4 regions of the Bradyrhizobium sp. CCBAU 53338 genome follow, and region 2 is predicted to be linked to each of the others. Evidence: predicted binding sites of a transcription regulator. Region 2 holds the regulator's gene; each other region holds the start of a gene.

Region 1 (4,208 bases), 390 kb from region 2:
TCGCGATCTTTCCGACCGCGATGCCGACCGCCATGATGAAGCTCGACACCAGCATGCTGCCGACCGGCTCGCGCGTGGTCCTGCCGGTGCCGGACATGATGGTGTTCCAGTAGGTCTCCAGCCCGTGGCTGCCCGGATAGAGCGGCATCTGGCCGTTGGCGATGACGGTGTTGTCGTGGGTGGAGGCGATGATCGCGAGATAGACCGGGAACGCGACCACGATCACGCCGGCGATCAGCACCAGGTGCGGCAACAGATTTCCAAATCGTCGATGCTCGACCATTGTCAGTAATGGACCTTCTTTTCGACGTAGCGGAACTGGATCGCGGTCAACGCGATGACGATGATCATCAGGATCACGGATTGCGCGGCCGAGCCGCCGAGGTCGGAGCCGGCCTTGCCGTCCAGGAAAACCTTGTAGACGAGCGTCGAGGTGGAGCCGTTCGGGCCGCCTTCGGTCGCGGTATCGATGATGCCGAGCGTGTTGAAGAAGGCGTAGGTGATGTTGACGACGATCAGGAAGAACGTCGTCGGCGACAGCAGCGGGAACACGATGGTCCAGAACCGCCGCATCGGCCGCGCGCCGTCGATCGCGGCGGCCTCGATCACGCTCTTGGGGATCGACTGCAGGCCGGCGAGAAAGAACAGGAAATTGTAGCTGATCTGGTTCCAGACGGCGACGATGACGATGAGGATCATGGCATGCGTGCCGTTGAGCACCGGATTCCAGTCGATGCCGTTACGCTGCAGGGCGCGCGCGATCATGCCGAGCCCGGGCTGGAACATGAAGATGAACAGCACGCTCGCGACCGCAGGCGCGACTGCGTAGGGAATGATGAGAAAGGTGCGATAGATCTGCACGCCCGCAATGTTGCGGTTCGCCATCACGGCGAGCAGGAGGCCGATCGCAAGCGAGAAGAACACGACCAGCAGCGAGAACAGGAACGTGGTGCCGACCGCGTGATAGTATTCGGGCGTCTTCAGCAGGTTGACGTAGTTCTCGAACCAGACGAACTCGGTCGAGAGCCCGAAGGCATCCTGCACCAGGAAGGATTGCCAGAGGGCCTGCGCGGCCGGCCAGTAGAAGAAGATCAGGGAGATTGCAAGCTGCGGGAACACCAGGAGACAGGCCAGCAGCCTGCCTGAGAATATCGCCCGGTTCTCCATGAAGCCCCCGCCTCACCCTGTGAAAGTCGTGGCTGCGGACCGTCCGCAGCCACGATTGATGCGATCTTACTTGGTCGCGGTCCGCTCGAACTGACGCAGCATCTGGTTGCCGCGCGAGACCGCGGCGTCGAGCGCTTCCTTGGCCGATTTCTTGCCGGCGAGCGCCGCCTCGATCTCCTCGGACCAGACGTCGCGCATCTGCACCATACCGCCGAAACGCAGGCCGCGCGAGTTCTCGGTCGGCGGCTTGTTGGTGAGCTCCTTCAACGGCACTTCCAGGATCGGGTTCTTCTCGTAGAAGCCCGAGGCCTTGGTCTTGTCGTAGGCCGCCTTGGTGATCGGCAGATAGCCGGAGACCTCGTGCAGATAGACCTGACGATCGGTGTCGGACAGGAAGGTGAAGAACTTGGCGATGCCCTTGTACTCTTCCTTCGACTTGCCGCCCATCACCCAGAGCGAGGCGCCGCCGATGATGGAGTTCTGGGGCGCATCCTTTGCGTCCGGGAAATACGGCATCGGAACGGCCGTATAGTTGAACTTCGCGTTCGCCTTGACGTTCGGATAGAAGGCCGACGACGTCATGTAGAGCGGGCATTCGCCCGAAGTGAAGCGGCCTTCGCCGGTATTGGTGCGGCCCGAATAGTCGTAGCTCTTGTCTTTCTGGAGCTCGACGAGGTTTTCGAGCAGCTTGGTCTCGAGCGGGTTGTTGAATTCCAGCACGGTGTCGAAGCCGTCGAGGCCGTTGGCCTTGGTGCCGATCGGAATGTTGTGCCAGGCCGAGAACTGCTCGATCAGGCCCCAAGTGATCCAGCTCGAGGAGAAGCCGCAAGTCGGGCTCGTCGCATGCAGCTTCTTGGCGTCGGCGAACACCTCGGGCCAGGTCTTCGGCGGCGCGTCGATGCCGGCCTTCTTCAGTGCGTCGAGATTGGCCCACATCACCATGCTCGACGAGTTGAACGGGAACGAGAGCATCTCGCCCTTTGCGGTCGAGTAGTAACCCGTGATGGCCGGCAGATAGGACTGCGGGTCGAACTTCTCGCCTTGCTCCTTCATGAGGTCGGAGACCGGCTTGATGGCGCCCTTGGCGGCCATCATGGTCGCGGTGCCGACCTCGAACACCTGCATGATGCCCGGTGCGTTGCCGGCGCGGAACGCCGCGATGCCCGCGTTCAGCGTGTCGGCATAGCTGCCCTTGAAGGTCGGAACGATCTTGTAATCGCTCTGAGACGCGTTGAAATCGTTGGCAAGCTTGACCACGACGTCGTTGTTCGGGCCTGTCATCGCGTGCCACCACTGGATCTCAGTCGCGGCCAGTGCCGGCGAAGCCGTCATGCCAACCGTGACGGCGAACGCGGTCGCCGCTCCAAAATGTCGAAGAGCCATCAAGTAACCTCCCTTGGCCGTCCATTGGCCGTCAAAAACGAAGCGCTTGCGCTAGCAGCGCCGTATGACGTTCACATGACTGTGTAAGCGGCCGAAACGAAAGCAGCAAGCGCGGCCAAAAGGGAAGTCGTCAAATAGGCGAAGGCGTGCCGGGCAACCTTCGCCGTTCGCGCTGCACATGCGTGCCCGCGCCGCACTGCGGCATTTGGTTGGGTGAGGAGGCCGGGCCCTAGACTAGCGCTTGCGCTGGGGTCCGCAGACCACGCCCGTCTCGACCATCGCGTCGATTTCCGCCTTCGAGTAGCCGAACTCGCCGAGCACCTCCTGGGCGTGCTGGCTGAACTTCGGCGGCAGGCGGCGCAGGCTCGGCTTGCTCCGATCGAGCCGGATCGGCGAGGCCACGCCCTTGTACCAGTCCTTCTCAATGACATCGCCGCGGGCGATCGTGTGCGGATTGGTCAATGCCTGATCGATTTTCTGCACGGGACCTGCGGGCAGGCCAGCCGCGAGCAGGCGATTGCACAGCGGCTCGGCCTCGTGCTGGCTGAACACCGCGGCAAGCTCGGCGCGCAGCGCTTCGCGATTGGCGATGCGGTCCTTGTTGCGGGCGAAGCGCGGATCGGTGCCGAGTTCGGGTTTGCCGATCTCCTTGGCGAGCTTACGGAAGGTGCCGTCGTTGCCGACGCCGATGAAGATGTTGTCGGTCTTGGTCGGGAAGATCGCATAGGGCACGAGGTTCGGATGCTCGTTGCCGGTCAGGCTCGGCGGCTTGCCATGCATGAAGTAATTCGCGGTGTGCGGATGCATGATGGCAAGGCCGGTCTCGTAGAGCGTCGTCTCAAGGAACTGGCCCTTGCCCGAGCGCTGCCGCTCGGAGAGCGCCATCAGGATGCCGATTGCCGCATAAAGACCGGTGGTGATGTCCACCAGCGGCACGCCGATCCGCATCGGCCCGCTCTCGACCGAGCCGGTCGCGGCGATCATGCCGGTCATGGCCTGGATGATGGCGTCATAGCCGGGATTGCCGCCGCGCGGCCCGTCGGCCCCGAAGCCGCAAATCCGGCAATGCACGAGGCGCGGAAATTTTTGGGCAAGCACGTCGTTGCCGATGCCCCATTTCTCCAGCGTGCCCGGCTTGAAATTCTCGATCAGGACGTCCGCCGTCTCCAGCATCTTGAGCAGCACGATGCGGCCGCCCTCGGAGGCGAGGTCGAGGCCGATCGAGCGCTTGTTGCGGTTGATGCCGATGAAATAGGCGGCGTCGTCGTCGTGAAAGGGAGGGCCCCAGTCGCGCACCTCGTCGCCCGCGGGCGGCTCGACCTTGATCACGTCGGCGCCATGGTCGGCGAGGATCTGGGTGCAGTAGGGACCGCCGAGCACGCGCGTGAGGTCGACGACGCGCAGTCCGCTCATTGCGCCCAAGACGGCTTCAGTCATGCCTTCGCTTCCCCTGTGTCGATGTTGATCACAGGCCTAGCGAGGTTCGTGGATGCCAGCAATGGCTTGTCGCGTTGGGGGCTTATGCGTCGTCGCGGCAATGCCGCAGCGCGGGAATTCAAACGGAAGAGGCTGGCCCGAGGGGATCTCGGGCCAGCCGATTCACCGTCGGATCAGACGACCGTCAGGCGGACGTCGACATTGCCGCGCGTCGCGTTGGA
Region 2 (4,208 bases):
GCGCTCGGTTTGCCGCGCTCGCTGGTGATCAAGAAGATCGCCTACCGCGCGGCGCGCTCCGGCCTGATCACCGGCGTGCTGCTCGCGACCGCGCGCGTTGCGGGTGAGACTGCGCCGCTGCTGTTCACCGCGCTGTCGAACCAGTTCTTCAGCCTGGACCTCACCAAGACGATGGCGAACCTGCCTGTCACCATCAACAACTTCGTGCAGAGCCCCTACGAGTACTGGAAGCAACTCGCCTGGAGCGGCGCCCTGCTGATCACGCTCACCGTGCTTGCCTTGAACATTGGCGCGCGCATTCTTGGCGCCGAGAGGACCGTAAAATGACCGATCTGTCCGTATCCGTGAGTTCCAACGCTCATCTGGCATCGCAGCAGCCGTTGCCGGAGGCCCCGGCCAAGGTGACGGTGCGCAATCTCAACTTCTATTACGGCGAACACCACGCGCTGAAGAACATCAACCTGGCGCTCGGCACCAACCGCGTCACGGCCTTTATCGGGCCGTCGGGCTGCGGCAAGTCGACCCTGCTGCGCATCTTCAACCGGATGTACGACCTTTATCCGGGCCAGCGCGTCACCGGTCAGCTCATGCTCGACCAGACCAACATCCTCGACCCGAAGCTCGATCTCAACCTGCTGCGCGCCCGCGTCGGCATGGTGTTCCAGAAGCCGACGCCGTTCCCGATGACGATCTACGAGAACATCGCCTTCGGCATCCGTCTCTACGAGAAGATCTCGAAGTCCGAGATGGACGGTCGCGTCGAGAAGGCGCTGCGCGGCGGCGCGCTGTGGAACGAGGTCAAGGACAAGCTCAACGCCTCGGGCCTGTCGCTCTCCGGCGGCCAGCAGCAACGCCTCTGCATCGCCCGCACCGTCGCCGTGCGGCCCGAGGTGATCCTGTTCGACGAGCCCTGTTCGGCGCTCGATCCGATCTCGACCGCCAAGGTCGAGGAACTGATCCAGGAACTGTCCGAGAACTACACGATCGCGATCGTCACCCACAACATGCAGCAGGCGGCCCGCGTCTCCGACAAGACCGCCTTCATGTATCTCGGCGAACTGATCGAGTTCGACGACACCAGCAAGATCTTCACGTCGCCGTCCGACCGGCGCACGCAGGATTACATCACCGGCCGGTTCGGCTGAGGAGACGGGACATGGGTTCTGAACATACCGCAAAAGCCTTCGACACCGACCTCCAGGAGCTCACCCGCCTGGTGGCCGAGATGGGCGGCATCGCCGAGCGCATGATCGTCGATTCCGTCGATGCCCTGATCCGCCGCGACGTCGCGCTCGGCCAGCGCGTCGTCACCATCGACGCCGAGCTCGACACGCTGCAGAGGAAAATCGAGGAGCGCGCCGTGCTCACCATCGCACGCCGCCAGCCGATGGCGGTGGACCTGCGCGAGATCGTCGGCGCCATGCGCGTTGCGACCGATCTCGAGCGGATCGGCGACCTCGCCAAGAACATGGGCAAGCGCGTCGCGGCGCTGGAGACGGATTTCCATCCGCTCAAACTGTTCCGCGGCCTCGAGCACATGACCGACCTCGTGCAGCAGCAGGTCAAGTCGGTGCTGGACGCCTATGCCGCGCACGATCTGCCGGCGGCGATGGCGGTGTGGAAGGGCGACGAGGAAGTCGACGCCATCTGCACCTCGCTGTTCCGCGAACTCCTCACCTACATGATGGAGGATCCGCGCAACATCTCGTTCTGCATCCACCTGATGTTCTGCGCCAAGAACATCGAACGGATCGGCGATCATGCCACCAACATTGCCGAGACCGTGTTCTACATGATCGAAGGCCAGGCGATCACCGACAAGCGGCCGAAGGGCGACATGACGACGTTCGCCACGACGGTCCCGAACACCTGATCAGGCAAGGAGCGACCAGACCATGGGCGCACGCATTATGGTGGTCGAGGACGAGGAAGCTCTCACCGAGCTTCTCCGCTACAACCTCGAAGGCGACGGCTATGACGTCGAGACGGTGATGCGCGGCGACGACGCCGACACCCGCCTCAAGGAGCATATCCCCGATTTGATTGTGCTCGACTGGATGCTGCCGGGGCTGTCGGGCATCGAGCTGTGCCGCCGCTTGCGGACGCGGTCCGACACCAAGCAGCTGCCGATCATCATGCTCACTGCGCGCGGCGAGGAGAGCGAACGGGTGCGGGGCCTTGCGACCGGCGCCGACGATTACATCGTCAAGCCGTTCTCGGTGCCCGAGCTGCTGGCGCGCGTGAAGGGGCTGCTGCGGCGCGCCAGCCCGGAGCGGCTCGCGACCGTGCTTGCTTTCGGCGACATCGAGCTCGACCGCGAAAAGCGCCGCGTGGCGCGCTCGGGCCGGCCGATCGATCTCGGCCCGACCGAATACCGTCTGCTCGAGTTCTTCCTGGAGCATCCCGGCCGCGTGTTCTCGCGCGAGCAGCTGCTCGACAGCGTCTGGGGCCGCGACATCTATATCGACGAGCGCACCGTCGACGTGCATATCGGCCGCCTGCGCAAGCTGCTCAATCTCGGCCGCGAGCAGGACCCGATCCGCACCGTCCGCGGCGCGGGCTACGCGCTCGACGATCGCTTCGCGAAGGCCGAGCAGGCCTCCGGCTAGCTACCTAGCTGCCCGCAAGCAAAACAAAAAAAGCGCGCTCGGTGGCGCGCTTTTCTTTTTCGCCCCGGCCGGTGCCGGGACGATGTCGGTCTCAAGCTGTACTCAGCGCGTGCCGGGCTTGGCCGGTGCGCGGCGGCGATCGGCTGCCGGCTGATACGCAACGCGCGAGTGCTGGGCGCAGTAGGGCAGGCCGGACAGGGCCTTGCCGCCGCAGAAGAAGAAATCCGGGCTCGAGGGATCGCCCACCGGCCAGTGGCAGGTGGCTTCGTTCAGCTCGAGCAACGAGAGCCGCTGGCTCATCGGCACCACGTTGTCGTAGGTAACGGGTTCGGCCTCGACCTCGACCTCGAAGGCCTGCGCCAGTGCGGTGTTGCCGCGCGCGATCGGCCTGCTCACCCGCATCATGTGCTGCGCAGGACGTGCCTTGCGTGGCCGCGGAGCCGCTGACGAGGGGCTCTTGGCGCGGCCGGACAGGCCGAGCCTGTGCACCTTTCCGATCACGGCGTTACGGGTGACATTCCCAAGCTCGGCGGCGATCTGGCTGGCCGAAAGTCCGGCCTCCCAGAGCTTTTTCAGCTGCTCGACGCGATCGTCGGACCAGGTCAAAACCGTCATTGCACCCTTTCCTTCGCCGCGCGCCCGCCATCCTGGGGCCGCACAACGAATGCCTAAGCCTCGAAAAACCCGTGCCGCCGGAATCCCTTAAGGCTCGCCGGGCGCGCGAAGTGCGCCCGAACGTTTACGCCGGTACATGAGGACTCTTGGGATCAGAACCGCTGCACGAGATGTCGTATCTGACAAGCCAAACGCTACAATATGGCGTGACTCGCGCGCAAGAGTCCGCCGACTCGCTTCCACATGTTCCGTGGCGAAAATCCTGCAAAATCGTCACCGCAAGACTACGGATTCGGCGTTTCGCGAGGCTTTCCGGGCGGCATTGACACCCGGATCACCAGGCCTAAAATGGCCGTGCGTGCCGCCCTTAAAAGGCGGCACGTTTCGTTTTCCGGGCCGGTCAATGGTGCGTTGCGCAATGCACGCGTCGGCCGTCCGCAACAATCAAGTGATCGTCATGACCAACAGCGCAGCGCCGCATTTGCTCCCCGTTTTTGCCAGGGCCGACATCGGTTTTGAGCGCGGTGAAGGCGTCTGGTTGATCGCAACCAATGGCGATCGCTATCTCGATTTCACCTCGGGCGTCGCCGTGAACGCGCTCGGCCATGCCCATCCTGCGCTCGTCAAGGCGTTGCAGGAGCAGGCGACCAAGCTCTGGCACATGTCCAATCTGTTCCAGAGCCCGGATGGCGAGAAGCTCGCCGCGCGCCTGTGCAACGAGAGCTTTGCGGACTTCGTCTTCTTCTGCAATTCCGGCGCCGAGGCGCTGGAGGGCGTGATCAAGCTGGTTCGCCATCATCATTTCTCCAAGGGCCATCCGGAGCGCTACCGCATCGTCACCTTCGAGGGCGCCTTCCACGGCCGCACGCTGGCGACGCTGGCCGCAACGGGATCGGCAAAATATCTCGAAGGGTTTGGTCCGCCGATGGACGGTTTCGACCAGATCCCGCATGGCGACATTGAGGCCGTGAAGAAGGCGATCGG
Region 3 (4,208 bases), 1.5 Mb from region 2:
ACGCCGAGGACCCCGCGCTTGCGCCGCAACCCGAGGATGTCGTAGCCGGTCATGCCGGTCCACAGGTCCGAACGCGCCAGGCCGTAGATGTCAAGATAGCGGTCGTTGCAGAAGATGACGCGCCGCTGCGCATCCGTCATCACCACGCCCTGGTTGAGATTGTTCATGGCGGAGGAGACGAAGGCGTTTCGCCGCAGCTGCGAACGCTTGCTTCGGCGCAGGGCAGAATGGATCCACAGCGCGATAGCAGCCAGAAACGCGCAGACGACGATGCCCCCGATGAGAGCTTCCCAGATCAGATTGGGGTCGAGATTGGCCAGAAAGGTCGGCGGATCGAAGCTTCCGGCATAGGCACGCGAAGGCGCGACCGCGCTGGTCAGGCACACGACGGCCTGCACAGCAATCGGAAGCATGCTGCCTTCCTGCCAGTTTTTCTCGGCCATCCGCCACCCGCAATTTCAACTGCGGATTGTCTGGCTTCACGGGTTTGGATCGGGTAAACGCCTGTACGCCCAACAGAAAAAATGTGACGCGAAATACGGCAATTGCCCTGACATGATAAATGCTTCCTTAACGGAAAACGCCCGCGCGGCGCGTTTTCCAGGCAAACCGGCGCCATCGGCAGCTTCAACGGGACCTCTGCGTAGCCATGGATAGGGTCGACTGCGTCGTCATCGGGGCCGGCGTGGTCGGGCTCGCGGTGGCAAGGAAGCTGGCACAGGCGGGGCGCGAGGTGATCGTGCTCGAGGAAGCCGAAGCCATCGGCACCGTCACCTCCTCGCGCAACAGCGAGGTGATCCATGCCGGGATCTACTACCGCGCCGGAAGCTGGATGGCGCGGATGTGCGTCAGCGGCAAGCAGGCGCTGTATCGCTATTGCGGCGAGCGCGGCATCCCGCACAAGAACTGCGGCAAGCTGATCGTCGCGACCAGTGCGAAGGAAACCGAGAAGCTGCAATCGATCAAGGCGCATGCCGAGGCCAATGGCGTGCTCGACATGCAATTGCTCTCCGGCGAGGCCGCACGCGCACTGGAGCCGGCGCTGGCCTGCGACGCGGCACTGCTGTCGCCGTCAACGGGCATCATCGACAGCCATGCCTATATGCTCTCGCTGCGCGGCGAGGCTGAAGATGCAGGCGCGGCCTTTGCGTTTCACACGCCGCTGATCCGCGCCAAGGCGGAGGCCGGCGTGATCGAGATCGAAGCCGGCGGCGAAGCCCCGATGACCCTGCAATGCGACCTGCTCGTCAACGCCGCCGGACTTTCGGCGACGACCGTGGCGCGTCACATCGACGGTATGCCTGTCGACCGGATTCCGCCGGCCTATCTCGCCAAGGGCAATTATTTCAGCTGCAACGCGCGCGCGCCGTTCTCGCGCCTGATCTATCCGGTGCCCGAGCCCGGCGGGTTAGGGGTGCATCTGACGCTGGACATGACAGGACAGGCGCGCTTCGGCCCCGACGTCGAATGGATCGAGACCATCGATTACGAAGTCGATCCGTCGCGCGCCGAACGCTTCTATCCGGCGATCCGCAAATACTGGCCGACGCTGCCCGATGGCGCGCTGATGCCGAGCTATTCCGGCATCCGCCCGAAGATCGTGCCGCCGGCGGTGGCGACGCAGGATTTTCTGATGCAGGGTCCGCGCGACCACGGCGTTGCAGGGCTGGTCAATCTGTTCGGCATCGAATCGCCGGGACTGACATCGTCGCTCGCGATCGCGGACCACGTCGCGGAGCTCGCAGAGATCTGATCACCGCGCGAAGATGCTCGCGCAATGCGCACCTTACAGCAGGGACAAGCGCGAAGGCTCCCGTCCCTGCCTGAAAGGATACGATCAAACCTGACGCTGTTACGGGGGCTACTAGTGAAGCGTGTCGCCGGACTGCTTCAGTCGTTCGATCTGGTCCTTGACCAGTAACTTGCGGCGCTTCAACTCAACAATTTGCAGGTCGTCTGTTGAAAGGTGCACGAGAGCTTCGTGCAATTCGTTTTCGAGAATTTTGTGCTTCCGTTCCAATTCAACCAGATGTGCCTGAATTGTCATTCGAAACCTCCTCGGTAGGGGTGACCCTTGGATTCGATCCGGACGCGGAAGTGTACATCACCGATTCGTTCTGTCGATGGGTATCCGTCGTCGCATCGTCATTTTTGAAAATTCATATGTAATGAAGCGTGAGTACGGAACCGCGCGGCGAAAAATCCATGATATCAATGCGCTTATGCGGCGCGCTTGCGAATCGTCGAAATATCTTGCGAGAGAGCGGTGCGTGACGGTCGCAGATCGCTTGCGGTCACGCCGCGCAAGGGCGATAATTTCCACAGGGCGTCCACAGCCTTGATCTCAAGCCCATCGGTTTTCGGCCACCGCAGACATGACCCATGAAGACGAGCGTGAGCTCGAAGCCGAGCTCACCCGGTTGCAGCAGGAACACCGAGATCTCGATGCGGCGATCGATGCACTGCATCAATCGCCCGCTCCCGACCTTTTGCGGTTACAGCGGTTGAAGAAGCGCAAGCTATTGTTGCGCGACCGTATCGCCTTCATCGAAGACCAGATCACGCCCGACATCATTGCCTGAGCTGTGAGCGGCCGTGGATTGCCGCGATGAATCCGCTTGACTCGAAAAGAACAAAAAGAGAACATAAATACCGCCCGGACACCCCAGGAACCGCCCAAAGCAAACGCCCAAGGACAACCCGCAAGGACACCGCCGATGTCAGTCCCCGCCCTTCTCGACAACAGCCATTATGAACAGGCCTGCGACCAGGCGATCGCGATGTGCGACGGCAACCTGCGCAGCACGATCAAGGCGCTGATCATGGCCAACGAATACCTGGAAGCCGAGCTGGAGGAATTGCAGGCGGCGATTTCGGCCGGCTGCATTCCCGAGACCTCACGCAGCAGGAGTAGCGCTGCCTGAACTCACCGTTGGAGCAACGCCATGTCTGACGTGACCTACTACGTTGCAATGCCCTTCCTGATCGATGCCGACGGATCGCCTGTCGCGGGCACGGCTGAGGAATGCCAGAGCTCGACGGCCGCGTTGCGACGCGCCGAGGCATTGGCGCGCGGCGCCGGACATATCGGCGCAATCGCATTCAGCCGCAGCGGCGATCCCATGACCGGTGAATTCGGTGATGCCACGCTGCTGCGTAAATTCGGCAATGTGCCGGAAGATCTCGCGACACTGTAAAATCAGCTGCTCACAAGCCTGATCCGCGGCTCGTGCCGCCGCTGCGCTTTGCGCACATACATGGCGGCATCGGCCTCCTCCAGCGCGCGGGCAGCGTCGGACTGCGCGCCGAGCAGCGCGACGCCGGCAGAGGCGCCCGCGGCCACAAGCTGGCCGCGAAAGGTGAAAGACAGATCGTCGATCGCCTGCTCGAAGATGACAGCCTTCGCCTTGGCATCGGTCTCGCTGAGATTCCACAGCAGCAAGGCGAACTCGTCGCCGCCGAGACGTCCGACCACGTCGGAAGCGCGGATCTGCCGCGTCAGCGTGTTCGCGATCGCCTTCAGCACCTCGTCACCGGCGGCATGGCCGAAGGAATCGTTGATCGGTTTCAGGCGATCGACGTCGAGCACGATCAGTGCGCCGCTGGCGCGGTAGCGCTTCATGTAGGCGATGGCGCGCTGGAGCTCGCGCTCGAAGCCGCGCCGGTTGGGAATGCCCAGCAGGAAATCGGTGTCGGCCGCAGCCTCGAGCTCGGCGACGCGCCGCAGCGCTTGCGCGAGCCTGGTCCGCAGGTCGCGGAGGGTCGCTCTGCTGGTGTCCTTGCTAGTTGCCTTGCCAGTCGACTTACCGGTCGTCTTGCCAGTTTCCTTGGCAGCACCGGCACGGGACCCGCGGCGCGGCGCCGTCGCCCGCTTGGGTGCAGTTCTGGTTCGGCTCCCGCGGGTTTTCCGGCCCTTTTTGGCCTTCGCAGCGGTCGCCCTTTTTGGTTTCTTCATGGGCATCCTGCTCAATGAAGGCTTGCGGGGATTCACCAAGACAGGATAGTGCATTCCCTTCTCCTTGCCACCGCCTTGCGAGCCGCCGGCCGGAACCGTTAATCTGGCCTATCTTTCTGTTTTCCGAGCACAATTGACGTCATGACCGCGCCGATCGCCATCATCATGGGAAGCCAGTCGGACTGGGAGACGATGCGGCACGCCGCCGACACGCTCGCAGTCCTCGGTGTCGCCTCCGAGACTCGCATCGTCT
Region 4 (4,208 bases), 2.9 Mb from region 2:
TGCGCCGACCGGCGCGTCGCCGATGACGTCGCGCGGGCCCTTCACGGGGAAGGCCGCGACCGGCAGGCCGCTTGCGAGGGCCTCGAGCAGGACCAGGCCGAACGTGTCGGTCCTGCTCGGAAACACGAAGACGTCGGCTGCCGCATAGATGTCGGCCAGCTCCTCGCCGTGCTTTTCCCCAAGGAAGAGCGCGTCGGGATAGGCCTCCTCCAGTGCGTTGCGCGCCGGACCGTCGCCGACGATCACCTTGGTGCCGGGCAGATCGAGGTCGAGGAACGCTTCGAGATTCTTCTCAACCGCGACGCGGCCGACCGAGAGGAACACCGGGGCCGGCAGGCAGAGGTCGACGGCGCGAGGATGGAACAGGTGCGTATCGACGCCGCGCGGCCACAGCACGACATTGTCGAAACCGCGCTCGCCGAGTTCCTGGGCCAGCGCCGGCGTCGCCGCCATCACGGCCCGGCTCGGGCTGTGGAGGCGGCGCAGCGCCCGCCAGATCAGGGAGCCCGGAACCGGCACGCGGGCGCGGACATATTCGGGAAAACGGCTGTGGAAGCTGGTCGTGAACGGCAGCTTGCGCTGACGGCAATAGCGGCGGACCATCAGGCCGATCGGCCCTTCCGTCGCGATGTGGATGCTGTCGGGCCGCGCTTCCGCGATCAGTTTTGCGATACGCGCCGGGCGCGGCATGGCAAGCCGCACGTCGCGATAGCTCGGCATCGCGAAGGTGCGGAACGATTGCGGCGTGAGGAACGAGAACTCGACGTCGAGCGTCTTGGCGGCGTCGGCGAGCTTGGTCAGCGTCCGAACCACACCGTTGACTTGCGGGTGCCAGGCGTCGGTCGCGACCAGGATGCGCATCAAGCGGCTCTCGTCAGGCAGCTCTTGCCGCCACCTGCGGCACTTCCGCCGGCTTCCGCAGATGGTCGGCCCACGTGATGATCTCGAAACGACCGTCATCATGCTCGACGAGCGCGGTGCAGCTCTCGACCCAGTCGCCGCAGTTCATGTAGCGGATGCCGTTCTCGTCGCGGATCACGGCGTAATGGATGTGGCCGCAGATCACGCCGTCGGCGTCGTGGCGCCGGGCTTCGGCGGAGAGCGCCTGCTCGAACGCGCCGATATAGTTCACCGCATTCTTGACCTTCTGCTTGGCCCATTGCGACAGCGACCAATAGGGCACGCCGAACAGGCGTCGGAAGAAGTTGACGAAGCGGTTCATCTGGATCGCGAAGTCGTAGGCCTTGTCGCCGAGATGGGCGAGCCAGCGCGCGTTCTGCACCACGAGGTCGAAGATGTCGCCGTGAATGACGAGGTAGCGCTTGCCGTCCGCGCCGATGTGCACGGTGTTCTCGACGACGTCGATGCCGCCGAAATGCGTGCCGTAATAGTTGCGCAGGAACTCGTCGTGATTGCCGGGCACGTAGATGACCTTGGCGCCCTTGCGCGCCTTGCGCAGCAGCTTCTGCACCAGGTCGTTGTGCGATTGCGGCCAGTGCCAGCTCGATTTCAGCGCCCAACCATCGACGATGTCGCCGACGAGGTAGATCGTGTCGGCATCGTGGTAGCGCAGGAAGTCCAGCAAAAGGTCGGCTTGCGAGCCGCGGGCTCCGAGATGGACATCGGATATGAACAACGTGCGAAAGCGCCGCTCCGGGCTCTCGTCACTCACATCGTAACTTCCCATGCGACAGCCTGTAACAATGTCCCGTGACAGGGGGATGACGATTGAACCGATGAGGCACCCTTGGATACGAATCGGGACCTTGCCTCGACCTCCCCGCGAATATCAGCCGCATGCGACAATCAGGCGACATGGCGCCCCAATGGTTCTCCGCAAAATGCCGGGACCCCAAGGAGATGCTGGTTAACTGTGGATCGGGAAGCCGGCGTCAGTAGAACTTGTGGAAATGATGGATCGGCCCGTGGCCGTGACCGACGCTGAAGCGGTCGGCGGCCGCGATGGCCGCGCTGATCCAGCTCTTGGCATGGCGCACGGCCGTCTCGAGATCCTCGCCCTTGGCAAGCCCCGCCGCAACGGCTGACGACAGCGAGCAGCCGGTGCCGTGGGTGTTGCGCGTGGCAACACGCGGCGCGGGGAGCGCGATCGTTTTGTCAGCGCTGACGAGATAGTCGATACTCTGCGCACCCTCGCCGTGGCCACCCTTGATCAGGACCGCGCGGCAGCCGAGCCCGAGCAGGCGGCGCCCCTGGCTTTCGATCTCGGCCTCGCTTCGTGCGACCTGCTCGTCGAGCAGTGCGGCCGCCTCCGGCAGATTGGGCGTGATCACCGATGCAAGCCGCATCAGCTTCGTGCGCAAGGCTTCGACGGCCTCCGCGGCCAGCAGCCGGTCGCCGGAGGTTGCGACCATCACCGGATCGAGCACGATATGGCCCGGCTTCCAGCGTGACAGCGCGGCAGCAATCGCATCGATGCTGCCGGCCTGCGCCACCATGCCGATCTTCACCGCACCGACATCGAGATCGGAAAACACCGCATCGATCTGCGCGGTGACGAAATCGGCGGGCACCGCGTGAATGCCGGTGACGCCTTTGGTGTTCTGCGCCGTCAGCGCCGTGATCGCGGACGCGCCGTAGACCCCGAGCGCGGCAAAGGTCTTCAGGTCGGCCTGAATGCCGGCGCCGCCGCTCGAATCGGAACCGGCGACGGTGAGCGCCACGGGCGTGGTCATCGCAGGAAACGCTTGCTCGAAAAGGACATGGCCATGGCCCGTCCTAGCGCGTCGGCGGAGCCCCAGCAAGCCGCCGAATCAGGCCAAGCGCGAGCTGCACGGCATTGTCGTCCCGCAAGCGGGCATATCCTGCGAAAATAAGAGCACGGCATCACCCGGCCTTGGCGACCAAGCGTGCGAATGACACGGTAGTCAGTGGATTCGTCCAGCGACGCAAATTGCCGGCCCTCGGCCTGCAACCCTCCGGGGAAGAGATCATGTGGGCATATTTCGAACGTATCCTCGACTCCTCGATGTTCTCACCGCACGGCATCTGCCTGCTGTGGGAACCCGAGCTGATCTGGCTCCACGTCGTCTCCGACGCTTGCATCGCCGCGGCGTATTTCTCGATTCCTTTCGCGCTCGCGATCCTCGTCACCAAGCGGCGTGACCTCAAGTTCGGCTGGGTGTTCTGGGCGTTCGCGGTCTTCATCACGGCCTGCGGCCTCACCCATGTCCTGTCGATCTATACGCTCTGGGTACCGGTCTACGGCATCGAGGGCCTGGTCAAGGCGGCGACCGCGATCGCCTCGATCTTCACCGCGGTCGCGCTCTGGCCGCTGCTGCCCAAGATCCTGGCGATCCCCTCTCCCTTCGAGCTGCAAAAGGTGCAGGCCGCGCTCGAGGAGGAGGAGACCAAGCGCCGCGATGCGACGCAGCTGCTGAAACAGGTGGGAGAGGCGCAGCGCGCGATGCGCGAGAGCGTGGCGCGCCTCACCGCCGTCGTCGAGACTGCGGTCGACGGCGTCATTCTGTTCGATGCGCAGGCCCGCATTCTCCTGTTCAATCCAGCCTGCGAACGGCTGTTCGGCTATCGCGCCGAGGAGGTCATGAATCTCGACATCGGCATGCTGATGTCCGACGGAGGGAAGCGTTCATCCACCGCTCATGCTCAGCGTTTCGCGACGGGGGAAACCGTCGGCCTGCGCAAGGACGGGTCACACTTTCCGATGGATCTGTCGGTGGGCCAGGCGTGGCAGGACGGCGAGCTGATCTATGTCGGCATCATCCATGATCTGACCGCGCGCAAGCTGACCGAGCAGCAGCTCCAGCAGGCGCAGAAGATGGAGACGGTCGGCCAGCTCTCCGGCGGCATCGCGCACGACTTCAACAACCTGCTGACCGTCATCATCGGCAACGCCGAGCATCTCAGCGAGCAGCTCAAGGCCCGGCCGGATTTGCGCCAGTTCGCCGACGACATCTGCCAGTCCGGCGAACGCGGCGCGGAGCTGACGCAGCGGCTGCTCGCCTTCAGCCGCCGCCAGCTGCTGCGGCCGCAGACGATCGATTGCACCGAGCTGATCTTGTCCATGCTCAAGCTGTTCAAGCGCACCCTGCGCGAGAACATCGAGATCGGCACCGCTTTCGGGCCCGGCACGATCCGGGCCTTTGCCGACCGCTCCCAGCTCGAATCCGCCGTGCTGAACCTGGCGCTGAATGCGCAGGATGCCATGCCGTCAGGAGGGCATCTGACGC

Evidence for each region. The regulator PhoB, encoded in region 2, activates phosphate uptake and scavenging genes when phosphate is short. The targets are predictions, from matches to a motif close to TGTCATNNANCTGTCAT.
Region 1: ugpB (sn-glycerol-3-phosphate ABC transporter substrate-binding protein UgpB) is a predicted target of PhoB. The motif match lies at 2,615-2,631, and genes of this name have one in related genera.
Region 3: XH90_RS05955 (YdcH family protein) is a predicted target of PhoB. The motif match lies at 2,133-2,149, and genes of this name have one in related genera.
Region 4: XH90_RS12350 (UDP-2,3-diacylglucosamine diphosphatase) is a predicted target of PhoB. The motif match lies at 1,711-1,727, and genes of this name have one in related genera.

The regions. Positions count from the first base shown of each region.
Region 1 is NZ_CP030048.1:110,134-114,341, reverse strand. Features, by position in the region: gene ugpE (sn-glycerol-3-phosphate ABC transporter permease UgpE) at 1-283, opposite strand, end outside; gene ugpA (sn-glycerol-3-phosphate ABC transporter permease UgpA) at 286-1,167, opposite strand; gene ugpB (sn-glycerol-3-phosphate ABC transporter substrate-binding protein UgpB) at 1,234-2,550, opposite strand; gene XH90_RS00500 (CaiB/BaiF CoA-transferase family protein) at 2,785-3,987, opposite strand; gene XH90_RS00495 (organic hydroperoxide resistance protein) at 4,161-4,208, opposite strand, start outside.
Region 2 is NZ_CP030048.1:7,022,107-7,026,314, reverse strand. Features, by position in the region: gene pstA (phosphate ABC transporter permease PstA) at 1-327, shown strand, start outside; gene pstB (phosphate ABC transporter ATP-binding protein PstB) at 324-1,145, shown strand; gene phoU (phosphate signaling complex protein PhoU) at 1,157-1,873, shown strand; gene phoB (phosphate regulon transcriptional regulator PhoB) at 1,896-2,609, shown strand; gene XH90_RS33070 (GcrA family cell cycle regulator) at 2,712-3,224, opposite strand; gene XH90_RS33065 (aspartate aminotransferase family protein) at 3,682-4,208, shown strand, end outside.
Region 3 is NZ_CP030048.1:1,225,517-1,229,724, reverse strand. Features, by position in the region: gene XH90_RS05965 (EAL domain-containing protein) at 1-443, opposite strand, end outside; gene XH90_RS05960 (NAD(P)/FAD-dependent oxidoreductase) at 650-1,753, shown strand; gene XH90_RS05955 (YdcH family protein) at 1,865-2,047, opposite strand; gene XH90_RS05950 (YdcH family protein) at 2,376-2,582, shown strand; gene XH90_RS05945 (hypothetical protein) at 2,718-2,924, shown strand; gene XH90_RS05940 (hypothetical protein) at 2,946-3,197, shown strand; gene XH90_RS05935 (GGDEF domain-containing protein) at 3,200-3,955, opposite strand; gene purE (5-(carboxyamino)imidazole ribonucleotide mutase) at 4,097-4,208, shown strand, end outside.
Region 4 is NZ_CP030048.1:2,625,661-2,629,868, reverse strand. Features, by position in the region: gene XH90_RS12355 (glycosyltransferase family 1 protein) at 1-861, opposite strand, end outside; gene XH90_RS12350 (UDP-2,3-diacylglucosamine diphosphatase) at 875-1,687, opposite strand; gene thiD (bifunctional hydroxymethylpyrimidine kinase/phosphomethylpyrimidine kinase) at 1,893-2,693, opposite strand; gene XH90_RS12340 (PAS domain S-box protein) at 2,951-4,208, shown strand, end outside.